One region of the Streptomyces alboniger genome, then DNA from elsewhere that is predicted to be linked to it. Evidence: riboswitches for the same ligand, from Rfam matches in the RefSeq annotation. Region 1 holds a riboswitch; each other region holds the start of a gene.

Region 1 (5,155 bases):
TCACGCTTCTCCTCGGGATCGTGATCGTCACCGCTCTCGTGTTCGATTTCACGAACGGTTTCCACGACACTGCCAACGCGATGGCGACGACCATCTCGACCGGCGCTCTCAAGCCCAAGACGGCGGTGGCCATGTCCGCCGTGCTGAACCTCGTCGGAGCCTTCCTCTCCGTCGAAGTCGCCAAGACGATCTCCGGCGGCATCGTCAACGAGGACGGCCTCAAGACCGAGGTCATCTTCGCCGCGCTCGTCGGCGCGATCCTCTGGAATCTGCTGACCTGGCTGGTGGGCCTGCCCTCCAGCTCCTCCCACGCCCTCTTCGGCGGCCTCATCGGCGCCGCGGTCATGTCGATGGGCTGGTCGTCGATCAACGGCGGCACCGTCGTCACCAAGGTGCTGATCCCGGCCCTCGCCGCGCCGCTCGTGGCGGGTCTCGCCGCGACACTGGCGACGCGCCTGACGTACCGCATCGGCCGCAACACCGACACCAGGGCGACGGCCAAGGGCTACCGCGCGGGCCAGATCGCCTCCGCGGGCCTCGTCTCGCTGGCGCACGGCACGAACGACGCGCAGAAGACCATGGGCATCATCACGCTCGCCCTGGTCACCGGCGGTGTCCTGAACCCGGGCGCGAACCCCCCGATGTGGGTCATCGTCTCGGCCGGTGTGGCCATCGCCCTCGGCACCTACCTCGGCGGCTGGCGCATCATCCGCACCATGGGCAAGGGCCTCACCGACCTCCAGCCGCAGCAGGGCTTCGCCGCCCAGACCAGCGCCGCGACGGTCATCCTGGCCTCCTCGCACCTGGGCTTCTCGCTCTCCACCACCCAGTCCTGCTCCGGCGCCGTGATGGGCGCGGGCCTCGGCCGCAAGGGCGGCGTGGTCCGCTGGTCGACCGCGACCCGGATGTTCGTCGCGTGGGGTCTGACCCTGCCGGCCGCCGGTCTGGTCGGCGCGGGCGCCGAGTTCCTCACCAAGCAGGGCCCCTGGGGCATCGCGGTCACCGCGGCGCTCCTGATCGCCGGCTCGGCCGTCATCTGGGCGCTCTCGCGGCGCAACTCCGTGGACCACACCAACGTCACCGACGACGAGATCCGCCACGGCCACGACACCGCGGGCACCGAGCCCGTGGGCGTCGTGACCACCGCGATCGCCGCCGTCCAGCCGCCCCCGGCCGGCCCGCTGGCCGCCGTGGGGGCCCCCTCCGACGACCCGGTCAAGGCCACCATCGCGGCCCCGACCTCGACCACGACCGGCGCCATGGCGGACCCCGCCCGGCCCGCGACGGTGTAAGGACACATCAGCATGAACATCGACTGGGCAGCTCTCGGCTCCGTCTTCGGAGTCAGCCTCGCCGTGACGGTGGCTCTCGTGGGCCTGTTCACCCTCGGCATCATCGGTCTCTCCAAGCAGGAGACGGCGTCCGCGTCGGGCGGCGGCTCCGCGGCCATGGCGCGCACCGGCGCGTACGCCTGCTTCGCGCTCTGCGCGGCGGCCGTGGCGTACGGGATCTATCTGATCGTCGCCTGAGGGCAGCGGGGCCCGCATACGACGGTGGGGGTGCGGGACGTGTACACGTCCCGCACCCCCACCGTCGTATGCGGGCCCCGCTGTGGAGCGCCGCTGTGGGGCTCCGCACACTCTCCCGCCGCAGGTCAACGGCGAGTTGACGGGCGTTCGCGGGGCGTGGTGGACTGCCGGGGCCAACTACGGCGGCAGAAGAGGAAGCCGGTGCGAATCCGGCGCGGTCCCGCCACTGTCACCGGGAAGCCACGACGCTCCCCGGAAGCCAGGAACTCTCGCCGCCGATCACGTCGAACCAGGGCGCGGACACCCTGAGTGAGGACATATCGCCATGCGCGGCCGCCCGTTGCCGGACCAGTTCCCGAGCGTCAGCTCCCTCCTCCGCACGACGACGGGCTGAGCCCATGAGTGCCGACCGCGACTTCGCGTACGGCGCCGCCGCCGGCCTCCTCGGCGACCTGCTGCTCGGCGATCCCCGCCGGGGCCATCCGGTCGCCGCGTTCGGGCGTACGGCGGCCGCCGTCGAGCGGGCGCTGTGGCGGGACCACCGCGGGTGGGGCGCGCTGCACGCCGTGGTGTGTGCCGGGGGCGCGGCGGGTGCCGCCACCCTCGCCGCTCGTCTTGTACGCCGTTCCCCCGCCGCGTCCGTCGCGCTGACCGCCGCCGCGACCTGGGCCGTGGTCGGCGGTACCTCGCTCGGCCGGGAGGCGCGGGCCATCGGCGGGGCGCTGGCCGCCGGTGACGTGGAGGTGGCCCGGGAGCGGCTGCCCCATCTGTGCGGGCGGGATCCGCAGGCGCTGGACTCCGACGGGATCGCGCGCGCCGTCGTCGAGTCCGTCGCCGAGAACACCTCCGACGCGGTGGTCGGCGCCCTGGTGTGGGGTGCCGTCGGCGGGGTGCCGGGGCTCGTCGCCTTCCGCGCCGTGAACACCCTCGACGCCATGGTCGGCCACAAGTCGCCCAAGTACCGCCGCTACGGCTGGGCCTGCGCCCGGCTCGACGACGTCCTCGGGTGGCCGGGGGCGCGGCTCACCGCCGCCCTGGCCGCTCTCGCGGGGGACGCGCCCGCCGGAGCCGTGCGGGCGTGGCGGGCCGATGCCGCGAAGCATCCGAGCCCCAACGCCGGGCCCGTCGAGGCGGCCTTCGCCGGGGCGCTGGGCGTGCGGCTGGGCGGGACCCTCTCGTACGCGGGGCGCGTCGAGCACCGGCCCGTGCTGAACGCGGACGGCCGGGACGTCGGCGTCGAGGACATCGAGCGGGCCGTGAAGCTGTCGCGGCGGGTCAGCTGGCTGGCGCTGGGAGTCGCGGTGGCGGCCCGCCGGGTGCTGCGCTCGGCGAACACCCCACGGTCGGCGAAGTCAGGGAGAAACTCATGAGTGGTGGACTGCTGGTCGCCGGGACCACCTCGGACGCGGGCAAGAGCGTCGTCACCGCCGGGATCTGCCGGTGGCTCACCCGCAAGGGCGTGGCCGTCGCGCCGTTCAAGGCACAGAACATGTCGCTCAACTCCTTCGTCACCCGCGAGGGAGCGGAGATCGGGCGGGCGCAGGCCATGCAGGCGCAGGCCGCCCGCGTCGAGCCGAGCGCGCTGATGAACCCCGTACTGCTCAAGCCGGGCAGCGACCGCTCCAGCCAGGTCGTGCTGATGGGCAAGCCGGTGGGCGAGATGAGCGCGCGCGGCTACCACGGGGGGCGGCAGGCGGCGCTGCTCGACACCGTCGTGGGATGCCTGGAGGAGTTGCGGGGCAGCTATGACGCCGTGATCTGTGAAGGGGCGGGCAGTCCCGCCGAGATCAATCTGCGGCGCACCGACATCGTGAACATGGGGATCGCGCGGGCCGCCCGCTTCCCCGTCCTGGTGGTCGGTGACATCGACCGGGGCGGGGTCTTCGCGTCCTTCTTCGGGACGACGGCACTGCTGAGCGCGGCCGACCAGGAGCTGGTGGCCGGGTATCTCGTCAACAAGTTCCGGGGTGACGTCTCCCTCCTCGAACCCGGTCTCGACATGCTGCACGGCCTCACCGGGCGGCGCACGTTCGGCGTGCTGCCGTTCCGGCACGGGCTCGGCATCGACGAGGAGGACGGCCTGCGGGTCTCCCTGCGGGGCGCCGTGCGGGAGTCGACGGTGGCGCCCCCGGTCGGCGAGGACGTGCTGCGGGTCGCGGTGTGCGCGGTACCGCTGATGTCCAACTTCACGGACGTGGACGCGCTGGCCGCGGAGCCGGGTGTCGTCGTGCGGTTCGTGGACCGGGCCGAGGAACTGGTCGACGCCGACCTCGTGGTCGTACCGGGAACGCGCGGCACCGTGCGGGCCCTTGAGTGGCTGCGCGAGCGCGGGCTCGCGGACGCCCTCGCGCGCCGCGCCGCCGAGGGGCGGCCGGTGCTCGGGATCTGCGGCGGCTTCCAGGTCCTCGGCGAGCACATCGAGGACGAGGTCGAGTCGCGGGCGGGTTCGGTGGACGGCCTCGGGCTGCTGCCGGTGCGGGTGCGGTTCGCCCGCGAGAAGACCCTGGCGAGACCGGTGGGCGAGGCCCTCGGCGAGCGCGTCGAGGGGTACGAGATCCATCACGGCGTGGCCGAGGTCGCGGGCGGGGAGGCCTTCCTGGACGGCTGCCGGGTCGGCGAGGTGTGGGGCACGCACTGGCACGGGTCGCTGGAGAGCGACGCGTTCCGGCGCCGGTTCCTCGCCGAGGTGGCGCGCGCGGCCGGGCGCCGCTTCGTCCCCGCCCCGGACACCTGCTTCGGCGCGCTGCGCGAGGAGCAGCTCGACCTGCTCGGTGACCTGATCGAAGAACACGCGGACACGGACGCCCTGCTCGGCCTGATCGAGAAGGGGGCGCCGGCCGGGCTGCCGTTCATCGCGCCCGGAGCGCCGTCGTGAGCGCCGCCCCGCACTACCGCTTCAAGGAGGCTCTGTGAGTACCCCGTACCCGTTCACCGCTCTCGTCGGGCAGGACGACCTGCGGCTCGCGCTCTTGCTGAACGCCGTCTCGCCCGCCGTCGGAGGCGTACTCGTACGGGGTGAGAAGGGCACCGCCAAGTCCACCGCCGTACGCGCGCTTTCGGCGCTGCTGCCCGAGGTGCCGGTCGTCGCCGGGTGCCGCTTCTCGTGCGACCCCGTGGCGCCCGACCCGAACTGCCCCGACGGCCCGCACGACAGCGGCGGCGCCACGGCGCGGCCCGCGCGGATGGTGGAGCTGCCGGTCGGCGCGTCCGAGGACCGGCTCGTCGGCGCCCTCGACATCGAGCGGGCGCTCGCGGAGGGGGTCAAGGCCTTCGAGCCCGGACTGCTCGCCGACGCGCACCGCGGCATCCTCTACGTCGACGAGGTCAACCTCCTCCACGACCACCTGGTCGACCTTCTCCTGGACGCCGCCGCCATGGGCGCCTCGTACGTGGAGCGCGAAGGCGTCTCCGTGCGGCACGCCGCCCGCTTCCTGCTCGTCGGCACCATGAACCCCGAAGAGGGCGAGCTGCGGCCGCAGTTGCTCGACCGGTTCGGCCTCACCGTCGAGGTGGCGGCGTCCCGCGAGACGGACCAGCGCGTCGAGGTCGTACGGCGTCGGCTCGCGTACGACGACGACCCCGAGGGATTCGCCGGGCGCTGGGCCGAGGATGAGGCGGCGTTGCGG
Region 2 (5,155 bases), 3.5 Mb from region 1:
GATCCTCGGCACGGTGGCCCCCAGGTGGCGCCTGGCGCCGGTCGCGGAGACCGACACCGGCACCCGCGTCGGCATCACCCTGCACCCCAAGCGGCTCGTCCTGCGGGCCGAACCGCGCTGAGCGAGCAGGTGTGGCCCCGGGTGTGCCCGCCCCGCCCCCCGTGACGGGGCGGGCACACCCGGGCCGTTCGGTGGTGGACTCAGAACTCGTCGTCGAAGGAGACCGATCCCTCGACCGCGACCTGGTAGGCCGAGGAGCGGCGCTCGAAGAAGTTGGTCAGCTCCTGCACGCCCTGGAGCTCCATGAAGGAGAACGGGTTCTCCGAGCCGTAGACCGGCGCGAAGCCCAGGCGCTGGAGGCGCTGGTCGGCGACGCACTCCAGGTACGCGCGCATCGAGTCGGTGTTCATGCCCGGCAGACCGTCACCGCACAGGTCGCGGGCGAACTGCAGCTCGGCCTCGACGGCCTCCTTCAGCATGTCCGTGACCTGCGTCTGGAGCGCGTCGTCGAACAGCTCGGGCTCCTCCTTGCGGACCGTGTCCACCACGTCGAAGGCGAAGCTCATGTGCATCGTCTCGTCGCGGAACACCCAGTTGGTGCCGGTCGCGAGGCCGTGCAGCAGACCGCGACTGCGGAACCAGTAGACGTACGCGAAGGCACCGTAGAAGAACAGGCCCTCGATGCACGCGGCGAAGCAGATGAGGTTGAGCAGGAAGCGGCGGCGGTCGGCCCGGGTCTCCAGCCTCTCCAGCTTCTCGACCGAGTCCATCCACTTGAAGCAGAACTGCGCCTTCTCGCGGATGGAGGGGATCTCCTCCACCGCGTCGAACGCGGCCGCCCGGTCCTCGGGGTCGGGCAGGTAGGTGTCGAGCAGCGTCAAGTAGAACTGGACGTGCACGGCCTCCTCGAAGAGCTGACGGCTCAGGTACAGCCGGGCCTCGGGGGAGTTGATGTGCTTGTAGAGCGTCAGCACGAGGTTGTTGGAGACGATCGAGTCGCCGGTCGCGAAGAACGCGACGAGGCGGCCGATCAGGTGCTGCTCCTCGGGCGTCATCTTCGCGAGGTCGGCCACGTCCGAGTGCAGGTCGACCTCCTCCACCGTCCAGGTGTTCTTGATCGCGTCCCGGTAGCGCTCGTAGAAGTCCGGGTAGCGCATGGGGCGCAGGGTCAGCTCGAAGCCCGGGTCGAGGAGGTTCTTCTCGCTGTTCGTGGTGGTGCTCATTACTGGCAGGCCTCGCAGGACTCGGGGTTTTCCAGGGAGCAGGCGACGGCTTCCTCGGCCGTGACCTGCGCGGGGACGGGGGCGGCGGTGGCGGCGTTGGAGCCTGCCGCGCGGGCGATGCGGGTGGCGGGGCGCGAGCGCAGGTAGTACGTGGTCTTCAGGCCCCGCTGCCAGGCGTACGCGTACATCGAGGAGAGCTTGCCGATGGTCGGCGTCTCCAGGAACAGGTTGAGCGACTGCGCCTGGTCGAGGAACGGGGTGCGCGCGGCGGCCATGTCGATCAGGCCGCGCTGCGGGATCTCCCACGCCGTGCGGTACAGCGCGCGGACCTCCTCCGGGATCCAGCCGAAGCCCTGCACCGAGCCGTTGGCCTCGCGCAGCGCCTCGCGGGTCTGCGTGTCCCAGACGCCGAGCCGCTTCAGCTCCTCCACGAGGTAGGCGTTGACCTGGAGGAACTCACCGCTGAGCGTCTCGCGCTTGAAGAGGTTGGAGACCTGCGGCTCGATGCACTCGTAGACACCCGCGATGGACGCGATGGTGGCGGTCGGCGCGATGGCCAGCAGCAGGGAGTTGCGCATGCCGGTCCGGGCGATGCGTTCCCGCAGCGCCGCCCACCGCTCCGGCCAGGCCGGCTCGACGTCGTAGTGGTCGGGGTGCAGCACACCGCGCGCGGTCCGGGTCTTCTCCCAGGCGGGCAGCGGGCCCTCGCGCTCGGCGAGGTCGGCAGACGCCTCGTACGCGGCGAGCATGATCCGCTCGGCGATGCGGGTGGAGAGGGCGCGCGCCTCGGGGGAGTCGAAGGGCAGCCGCAGCTGGAAGAAGACGTCCTGGAGGCCCATCGCGCCGAGGCCCACCGGGCGCCACTTGGCATTGGAGCGCCCGGCCTGCTCGGTCGGGTAGAAGTTGATGTCGACGACACGGTCGAGGAAGGTGACGGCCGTCCGGACGGTCTCGTCGAGCCGGTCCCAGGCGAGGTCGCCGTCCTCCACGAACGCGCCGAGGTTCACCGAGCCGAGGTTGCAGACCGCCGTCTCGCCGTCGTCCGTCACCTCCAGGATCTCGGTGCAGAGGTTGGAGGAGTGCACGGTGTGGCCGGGCTCCGCCGTCTGGTTGGCGGTGCGGTTGGCGGCGTCCTTGAACGTCATCCAGCCGTTGCCGGTCTGTGCGAGGGTGCGCATCATGCGGCCGTACAGATCGCGGGCCGGGATCGTCTTCTTCGCGAGCCCGGCGGCCTCGGCCCCGCGGTAGGCGGCGTCGAACTCCTCGCCCCACAGGTCCACCAGCTCGGGCACGTCGGCCGGGGAGAACAGCGACCAGTCCTGGTCGCCGGCGACCCGGCGCATGAACTCGTCCGGGATCCAGTGCGCGAGGTTGAGGTTGTGCGTGCGGCGCGCCTCCTCACCGGTGTTGTCGCGCAGCTCCAGGAACTCCTCGATGTCGGAGTGCCAGGTCTCCAGGTAGACCGCGGCGGCGCCCTTGCGCCGGCCGCCCTGGTTCACGGCGGCGACCGAGGCGTCCAGGGTCTTGAGGAACGGCACGATGCCGTTCGAGTGCCCGTTCGTGCCGCGGATCAGCGAACCCCGGGAACGGATGCGGGAGTACGAGAGTCCGATGCCGCCCGCGTGCTTGGAGAGCCGCGCGACCTGGTGGTAGCGGTCGTAGATCGAGTCCAGCTCGTCCAGCGGGGAGTCGAGGAGGTAGCAGGAGGACATCTGAGGGTGGCGGGTGCCGGAGTTGAAGAGCGTAGGCGAGGACGGCAGGTAGTCCAGGCGGCTCATCAGGCCGTACAGCGCGGCGACCTCGTCCACGGCGGCGGCGCCGTCGTCCTTGGCCAGGCCGCTCGCGACGCGCAGCATGAAGTGCTGCGGGGTCTCGATGACCTGCCGGGTGATCGGGTGGCGCAGCAGATAGCGGCTGTGCAGGGTGCGCAGGCCGAAGTACTCGAAGCGGAAGTCGGCGCCGTCGGCGTGCGCGGCGTCCACCAGCGCGTCGAGCCGGGCCGCGTGCTCGGTCACGAAGGACGCCGTGCGGTCGGCGATCAGGCCCTCGCGGTGGCCGACCGCCACGGATTCGGTGAAGGAGCGCACGCCCTGCGTGGCCGCCTCCTCGCGGATGCCGATCGACAGGAGCCGGGCCGCCAGCTTCGAGTACGCCGGGTCGTCGGAGATGAGCCCCGCGGCCGCCTCGGTCGCCAGCTCCCGCAGCTCCGACGCGTCGGCCTTGGCCGAGCGGCCGCGCAGCGCGGCGGCGGCGACCCGGCCGGGGTCGGCGTCGGGAAGGTCGACGGTGAGTTCGGTCAGGGTGCGCAGCAGCGCGGCCCCTGGGCCGTCGGTTCCTTCGCCACCCTCGGCGGTCGGCTTGGTCGCTGACGCGGGTTCGGCAGGCGCGATGGTCACGTGGGGCACTCCCTCGCTCGGCTCTGGGCCAGGGGAGGGGAGGGCACACGGGCGCACCCGGACAGGGCGGCGTACCGCGTCCACCGGCCCACTCCACGAGGCCCGGACGGTCGGCACCCGGGCCGGACGGCACGGGCGCACTGTCGGCAGGTCCTCGGACTCCGCGTACGCCAAACGCGTACACATGCACCGTTGCGGGACAGTTCCGGACTTGCACCGGATTCCCCTGCGGCGACAGCGAGCACGAGCATACATCTTGTGCCGGGCCTCTGAAGCGGGCCCACATCTTGTGTCGGCTCGCGGAGTGGTGGCTAGAGCTTCAGCGCGTACGTCAGCAGCGGCACCGTCTCGATGGGGCGCCAGTCGCGCTCCGGTGTGCGGACGAAGCCGAGGCGCTCGTACAGCCGGTGGGCGGCGTGCATCGAGGTCTGCGTGGACAGGACGAGCGCGGTACGGCCCGCTTCCTCGGCGCGCCGCACGCACTCCCGTACGAGCGTCTCTCCGGTGCCCCGGCCGCGCGCCGCGGGGGAGACGGCCAGCATGCGGATCTCCGCCTCGCCGTCGCGGGTGATGTCGGCCATCGGGCCGCCGGCCGGGACGTAGGTGACGCAGCCGAGTATCTCGCCGCCCGCCTCGGCCACCAGGACCTCGGCCGCCGCCGCGCGTCCCGCCACGTCGCGCAGCACCACGAGATAGGGGTCGTCCACCCCGAAGTCCAGGTGCCCGCCGTCGAGATAGGCCTGTGCGGTGAGGTCGCCGAGCGCCTCGTACTCCTCTGGGCGCGCGGATCTGATCGTGATCGTGAAGTCCATGGGGCGCAGTGTGCAACACGGGTACGGCAGAGGACCGCCGATTTTCCGGCGGCCCTCTGCCGTGACGGCGAGTGGGTCAGTGCCCGGCGCCCGCCGTCGCCTTCGGCAGTTCCTGGACGACGCCCGGGTCGCCCGCGTCGGCGGTGTAGTCCCCGGGAGAGGTCTCGTCGATGCCTTCCGGGGCCTTCAGCGCCTTCAGGACGAAGGTGAGGACCACGGTCACGATCACGTTCAGAACGAACGCGGTGAGGCCGATGTAACCGATCTCGCCGATGCCCGGGATCGTGTCGGACGAGCCGCCGAAGTGCTTCTGCGTCGGCGAGGCGACGCCGTACGCGGCCAGCGTGCCGTAGACCATGCCGACCGCCCAGCCCGCGAGCAGCGCCCAGCGGTGGAACCAGCGCGTGAACAGGCCGCCGACCAGCGCGGGCATGGTCTGGAGGATCCAGATGCCGCCCAGGAGCTGGAAGTTGATCGCGACGGTCTTGTCCATGGTGAGGACGAAGGCGAGCGCGCCGACCTTCACCATGAGCGAGACCAGCTTGGAGACCTTGGTCTCCTGCGCGGGCGTCGCGTCGGGCTTGATGAAGTCCTTGTAGATGTTGCGGGTGAAGAGGTTCGCGGCCGCGATCGACATGATGGCCGCCGGGACCAGCGCGCCGATGCCGATGGCCGCGAAGGCCACGCCCGTGAACCAGTCGGGGAACATGTTCTCGAACAGCTG
Region 3 (5,155 bases), 1.1 Mb from region 1:
ACCAGCGGCCCGGCGGCACGGCCTACGTCATCGGCGAGGCCGGCCTGACCACGGCCCTGCACGACATCGGATACGTCCTCACCGACCACGACCCTGACTACGTGGTCCTCGGCGAGACCCGTACGTACTCCTTCGAGGCGATGACCAAGGCCGTACGCCTCATCAACGGCGGCGCCCGCTTCATCTGCACCAACCCCGACGAGACCGGGCCCTCCACCGAGGGGCCGCTGCCCGCCACGGGAGCCGTCGCCGCGCTGATCACCAAGGCGACCGGCAAGAACCCCTACTTCGCGGGGAAGCCGAATCCGCTGATGATGCGGACGGGGCTGAACGCGATCGGGGCGCATTCGGAGACGAGCGCGATGATCGGTGACCGCATGGACACGGACGTCCTCGCCGGCCTGGAGGCGGGGATGGAGACGTTCCTGGTGCTCACGGGGCTCACGACCCGGCGGGACATCGACAAGTACCCGTTCCGCCCCTCCACCGTCGTGGACTCGATCGCCGACCTGGTGGACCGGGTCTAGGGCTGGTCCAGGGCTGGTCCAGGGCCCGTTTCAGGATGCGCGATGGGGACGTATGCGTGAGGCTCGTGAGACAGGAGGTTCACGATGCGTATATGTTCCCTTGCTCTTCGTGGAGGTGCGGTGGCCCTCGTGATGGCCGTCGCCGCACCCGTCGGGGGTGCGCGGGCCCATGAGGACGGGGCCGTGCGGGCCACCGTCGCCCCTGCGGGCGCCGCGGCCGGAGCCACCGTGGAAGTGAGCGTCTCCGGTTGCGAGGGCACCACCGGGTCGGCCGGGGCGGGAGCCTTCGAGGGGGACGCCCAGCTCACCGCCCGTGACGGCGGCAAGGACTCCCTGCACGGCAAGGCCAAGATCCGGGGCGGGGTCTCCGGGTCGTACGACGTCACCGTCATCTGCGACGGCCACCCCCACCAGCGCGCCGGCACGGTCCGCGTGGTCCAGCGCAACCCGGAGCCGGTCTCACCGGTACGGGCCGGAGGCGGCGGCACCGCGCAGTTCACCTCGGTCGCGTCCGCCGGCGCCGACGAGGCGGGCCCCGGTACCCGGCACGCCGTGACCGGCCTGGTCCTCGCCGGGGTCGCGGCGGTCGCCGTCGCGGTCCGCAGCGTCCGCCGACGCCGCTCCGAGTGACGGGCGCGGCGAGACGGTGTCCGGCGGTGCGCGCCCGCCCGGGTCAGGACGTCTGCTGACCGGCGTCGCCTGGGTGGCCCTCCTGACGGGCCTCGGGCTGTGGGGCACCGAGATCGCGGAGCTGCGCGGCGGCATGTCCGGGCCCGCGACCGGCGACGCGGCGGCGGTCGGTCGTTACCCCGGCATCGAACTGCCGCCCGCGCACGAGCCGTTGGGCGCCGCGCGACCGCACCGCGTCGACGTGCCGTCCCTGGAGGTCAGGGCCCCCGTGACCGCCCGCGGCCTGGACGCCGGGGGCGCGATCGACCCACCGCCGTACGCGCAGCCGGACACCGTCGGCTGGTACGGCGGCGGCACCCGCCCCGGAGCCCCGGGCGCGGCCCTCTTCGTCGGCCACGTCGACACGGAGACGAAGCCCGCGGTCTTCTACGACCTCAGCGCGATGCGCCCCGGCGAGCGGGTCGACGTGAGCCGCGACGACGGCACGGTCGCGGAGTTCACGGTCGACGACGTCCAGGTCGTCACCCGCGACCGCTTCGACGCGAAGAAGGCGTACGGCCCCCACGAGGAGGGCCGCGCCGAACTGCGCCTCATCACCTGCGGCGGCACCTTCGACAAGGCCGCCCGCGCCTACACGGCCAACGTGATCGTCTCGGCGTACCTCACGGGAGTGCGGCGGTAGAGGCCTGCGCCGTGGTGCGGGCCGCGGCCGTCGGGCCGAGCGCGGCGCGCAGGCCCAGCGCGCCGAAGACCGCCGCGAACACCGCCCACAGCAGCGCGTGCGAACCGAGCGACAGCATGCGGAAGTTCCACAGCAGCGTCGCGTCCACCGGGACCGGGTCCGGGTTGTCGGGGAGCAGGAACAGTGCCGCGAGGACGACGACCGCGGTGAGGGCCACCGCGAGGTGCCGCACCGGTTCGGGGCGCGCGGCCAGACGCACGTACACCTGGCGTACGAGGAACATGCCGAGGACGCCGATGACGACGGCGGCGAGCCACAGCGCCTGGCGGTTGCCGACGGTGCCCGCGTCGCCGACGCCCGGCGGGTTCGCCGGGTAGCGCAGGCCGGGCAGGAGGGAGACGGCGAGGAAGGCCGCGGCGGAGAAGGCCAGCGCGCGCGGCCATGGCGTCGCCCGCGGATCGCGGCGGTGCACCGCCGCGTACGCGACGGCGAACAGGACGCCGAGGGCGAGCCCCGCGACGACCGCGGCCACCACCAGGCCGCCGTGCTGCGTGGAGCGGCTGAACAGCTCCTCGTGGTGCTGGACGGCCTGCGCCGCGCCGTGGGCGTGCTCCTCGGCGGCCGAGCGCTTCTCCTCGGCGCGGATCGCGCGGTCCATCAGGGGCTCGGCGAGCAGCAGGGAGAAGAGGCCGGCCGCGAGGCCCGCCGCCCCTCCCGCCACCAGACCGCGTCCGAGCAGGGGGAGTACGGGGGATGAGTGCATGGTGCTGATGTCCGTCCGCCGGGTCAGTGGCACGGGGCGCCGAAGAGGTGCCGGCCGTCGTGCGCGAACTCGTGGAGATAGTCGCCGGTGGCCGAGATCAGCGTGCCGTTGTCGAAGAACACGGCGTACAGGGCGACGAGCGCGAGGATCGCGGCGGCGGACGCGATCAGCCAGTCACGGGTCTGGGTCACGGCGGCCTGGCTCGCCGTGGTGTCGGTGTGCGGCGCTGCGGAGTGCAGGGACATACCGGTGGGCCTCCTTCTGGGGTTTCCACGCCCCATGGCAGGAGGACGACGGTTCAGTTCCTGACTTCCGCGCACGCTGGTCGCGTACGGGTCACAGTGGCGGGACCGCCCCGGATTCGCACCGGGTTCCTGTCAACCGTCGCCTCGATGTATGGACTTGTCGTCCCGGAGAGTCCCAGCACGTCAGGGGGGCTGTCAACACCCCTCGGCGGGTCCACGGCACCGGCCCGGCCCGGTGCATCCGGCCCGGTCGGCGGCCCGCTCCCCCAGGAGCCGCCGATCGGGCCGGTTCCTCGACCGCGTGCGCACGAGCTGCGGGAGGAACCCGGCGCCGACGCGGGAGGTTCACAGGCCATCCCGCGTGCAGGGGGTGGCTGCGAAGGCCGGGGGCTTGGGCCGTACAGCAGACTCTAGGACGAATGAGCGCCCTCAGGAAGACACGGTCCGGCCTCGCCGAAACGCCCTGCGCCTACCCTTCCGTGGCGTGCGGTAACGCCTCTCGGTAACAGCTCTCCTACAGCTCCTCCCGCACGACGGGCGGCCCTCGTGGGCAGGGTGGGCGTATGTCAGGATTGACATCCGGACAGTGCACCCAAGGGGGAGTGGATGTACCGCAAAGGCACCGGCCGCGGGCATGGTTTCGCGGCCAGGGGGGTGAGGACGGGAGTGGCGCTCGCGGGGGCCGCGCTGCTCCTTTCCGGGTGCTCCTCCTCCGGCGGTGACGCGGAGGACGACACGTCGGGTCAGCCGGTGAAGCAGCAGCCCAAGGACCGGGACCCGTACTGGGTCAACCCGGAGGGGAACGCGGCCAAGCAGGTCGCCGCCTATGAGAAGGACGGCAAGAAGGACGACGCCGAGCTGATCCGGAAGATCGCGGAGCAGCCGGTTCCCGAGTGGATCGTCCCGGAGAACGCGGAGGACCAGGCGCGCGGCTTCACCGAGGCCGCGCAGAAGGCCGACCGCGACGCCCTGTTGGTCCTCTACAACATCCCGCACCGCGACTGCGGCCAGTACTCGGGCGGCGGCGCGGCCGACGGCAACGCGTACCGGACGTTCGTCGACCAGGTCGCCAAGGGCATCGGCGACCGCCGCGCCACGGTGATCCTGGAGCCGGACGCGGTGCTCCACATGGTGGACAACTGCACGCCCGAACAGTTCCACGAGGAGCGGTACGACCTGCTCAAGGGCGCCATCGAGAAGCTCAAGTCCCTGAAGAACACCAAGGTGTACCTGGACGCGGGCAACGCGGGCTGGCAGAACCCCGACTCGCTCTGGGAGCCCCTGAAGCGGTCCGGCGTCGAGCAGGCCGATGGCTTCTCGGTGAACGTCTCGAACTTCCAGACCACCGAGGCCAGTACGGAGTTCGGCAAGAAGCTCTCGGCGAAGATCGGCAACAAGCCGTTCGTCATCGACACCGGGCGCAACGGCAACGGCGCGTACACCAAGGGCAAGGACCCCTGGTGCAACCCGCCGGGCCGGGCGCTCGGCGAGACGCCCACGACCAAGACGGACGATCCGCTGGTCGACGCGTATCTCTGGGTCAAGCGCCCGGGTGAGTCGGACGGCACGTGCCGGGGTGGCCCGAAGGCCGGCGAGTGGTGGCCCGAGTACGCATTGGGCCTCGCCAGGAACGCGGAGTAGCAAGAACGCGGAGTAGCAAGAACGCGGGGTAGCCGGACGCCCCTTACGGGGCTGTCCCTACGGCACGTGGACCCAGCGGGCCTCGCTGGGGGTGCCCTGGTCGTCCGTGACGAAGAGCATGTACCACCCCGACTCGACCAGGCTCCGGTTCTTCGGGACCGTCACGGTGACGGAACCCTTCTCCTTCTTCAGGTCGAGCGCGATCGACGTCTGGTCGATGTCCGTGACGTGCGTGGACGCGCTCGGCCGGATGAGGCGGGCCGTCTTGATGGCCGAGGAGTGCTTGGTCGGGAAGGCCCCCGACTCGCCCCGCTCGATGGTCTTCGGGCCCTTGCCGAGCGTCGGCCGCGAGCCGTGGAAGAGGTACGGCGGCGTGTAGATCTCGATGCGCTGCTCGAACTCGCCCGGCTTGGTGTTGGCCTTGTCGGCGTAGAGCGAGTCGGAGCCGAAGAACATCACGCGGCCGTCGGGCAGCAGGATCGAACCGGAGTGGTAGTTGCGGCCCACCTCGGGGTCGGCCACCCGCCGCATGTCGCCCGTCTTGGCGTCGTAGATCCGCGCCTGGTGGATGTTGGAGTCGCTGCGCCCGCGGTAGTCCTCGGAGCCGCCGGAGATCAGCACGGTGTCGTCCGGCAGCGTCGAGATCTGCGGGTAGCGGGTGCCCTTC

What was found. A riboswitch is a leader RNA that binds a small molecule or an ion and turns the genes downstream of it on or off. The one in region 1 is predicted to bind cobalamin.
Region 2: it holds a riboswitch for cobalamin, as region 1 does, so the genes downstream of both, CP975_RS23755 (ribonucleoside-diphosphate reductase subunit alpha) here and CP975_RS07765 (cobalamin biosynthesis protein) in region 1, are expected to answer to the same signal.
Region 3: it holds a riboswitch for cobalamin, as region 1 does, so the genes downstream of both, CP975_RS12750 (CbtB domain-containing protein) here and CP975_RS07765 (cobalamin biosynthesis protein) in region 1, are expected to answer to the same signal.

Annotation. Positions count from the first base shown of each region.
Region 1 is NZ_CP023695.1:1,775,986-1,781,140, forward strand. Features, by position in the region: gene CP975_RS07755 (inorganic phosphate transporter) at 1-1,292, shown strand, start outside; gene CP975_RS07760 (hypothetical protein) at 1,305-1,529, shown strand; cobalamin riboswitch at 1,681-1,800, shown strand; gene CP975_RS07765 (cobalamin biosynthesis protein) at 1,928-2,899, shown strand; gene CP975_RS07770 (cobyric acid synthase) at 2,896-4,404, shown strand; gene CP975_RS07775 (putative cobaltochelatase) at 4,439-5,155, shown strand, end outside.
Region 2 is NZ_CP023695.1:5,288,526-5,293,680, forward strand. Features, by position in the region: gene CP975_RS23745 (bifunctional albaflavenone monooxygenase/terpene synthase) at 1-121, shown strand, start outside; gene CP975_RS23750 (ribonucleotide-diphosphate reductase subunit beta) at 201-1,223, opposite strand; gene CP975_RS23755 (ribonucleoside-diphosphate reductase subunit alpha) at 1,223-3,619, opposite strand; cobalamin riboswitch at 3,748-3,870, opposite strand; gene CP975_RS23760 (GNAT family N-acetyltransferase) at 3,931-4,431, opposite strand; gene mctP (monocarboxylate uptake permease MctP) at 4,508-5,155, opposite strand, start outside.
Region 3 is NZ_CP023695.1:2,906,807-2,911,961, reverse strand. Features, by position in the region: gene CP975_RS12770 (HAD-IIA family hydrolase) at 1-527, shown strand, start outside; gene CP975_RS12765 (hypothetical protein) at 648-1,157, shown strand; gene CP975_RS12760 (class F sortase) at 1,174-1,839, shown strand; gene CP975_RS12755 (CbtA family protein) at 1,820-2,602, opposite strand; gene CP975_RS12750 (CbtB domain-containing protein) at 2,626-2,847, opposite strand; cobalamin riboswitch at 2,882-3,002, opposite strand; gene CP975_RS12745 (glycoside hydrolase family 6 protein) at 3,454-4,488, shown strand; gene glxA (radical copper oxidase GlxA) at 4,546-5,155, opposite strand, start outside.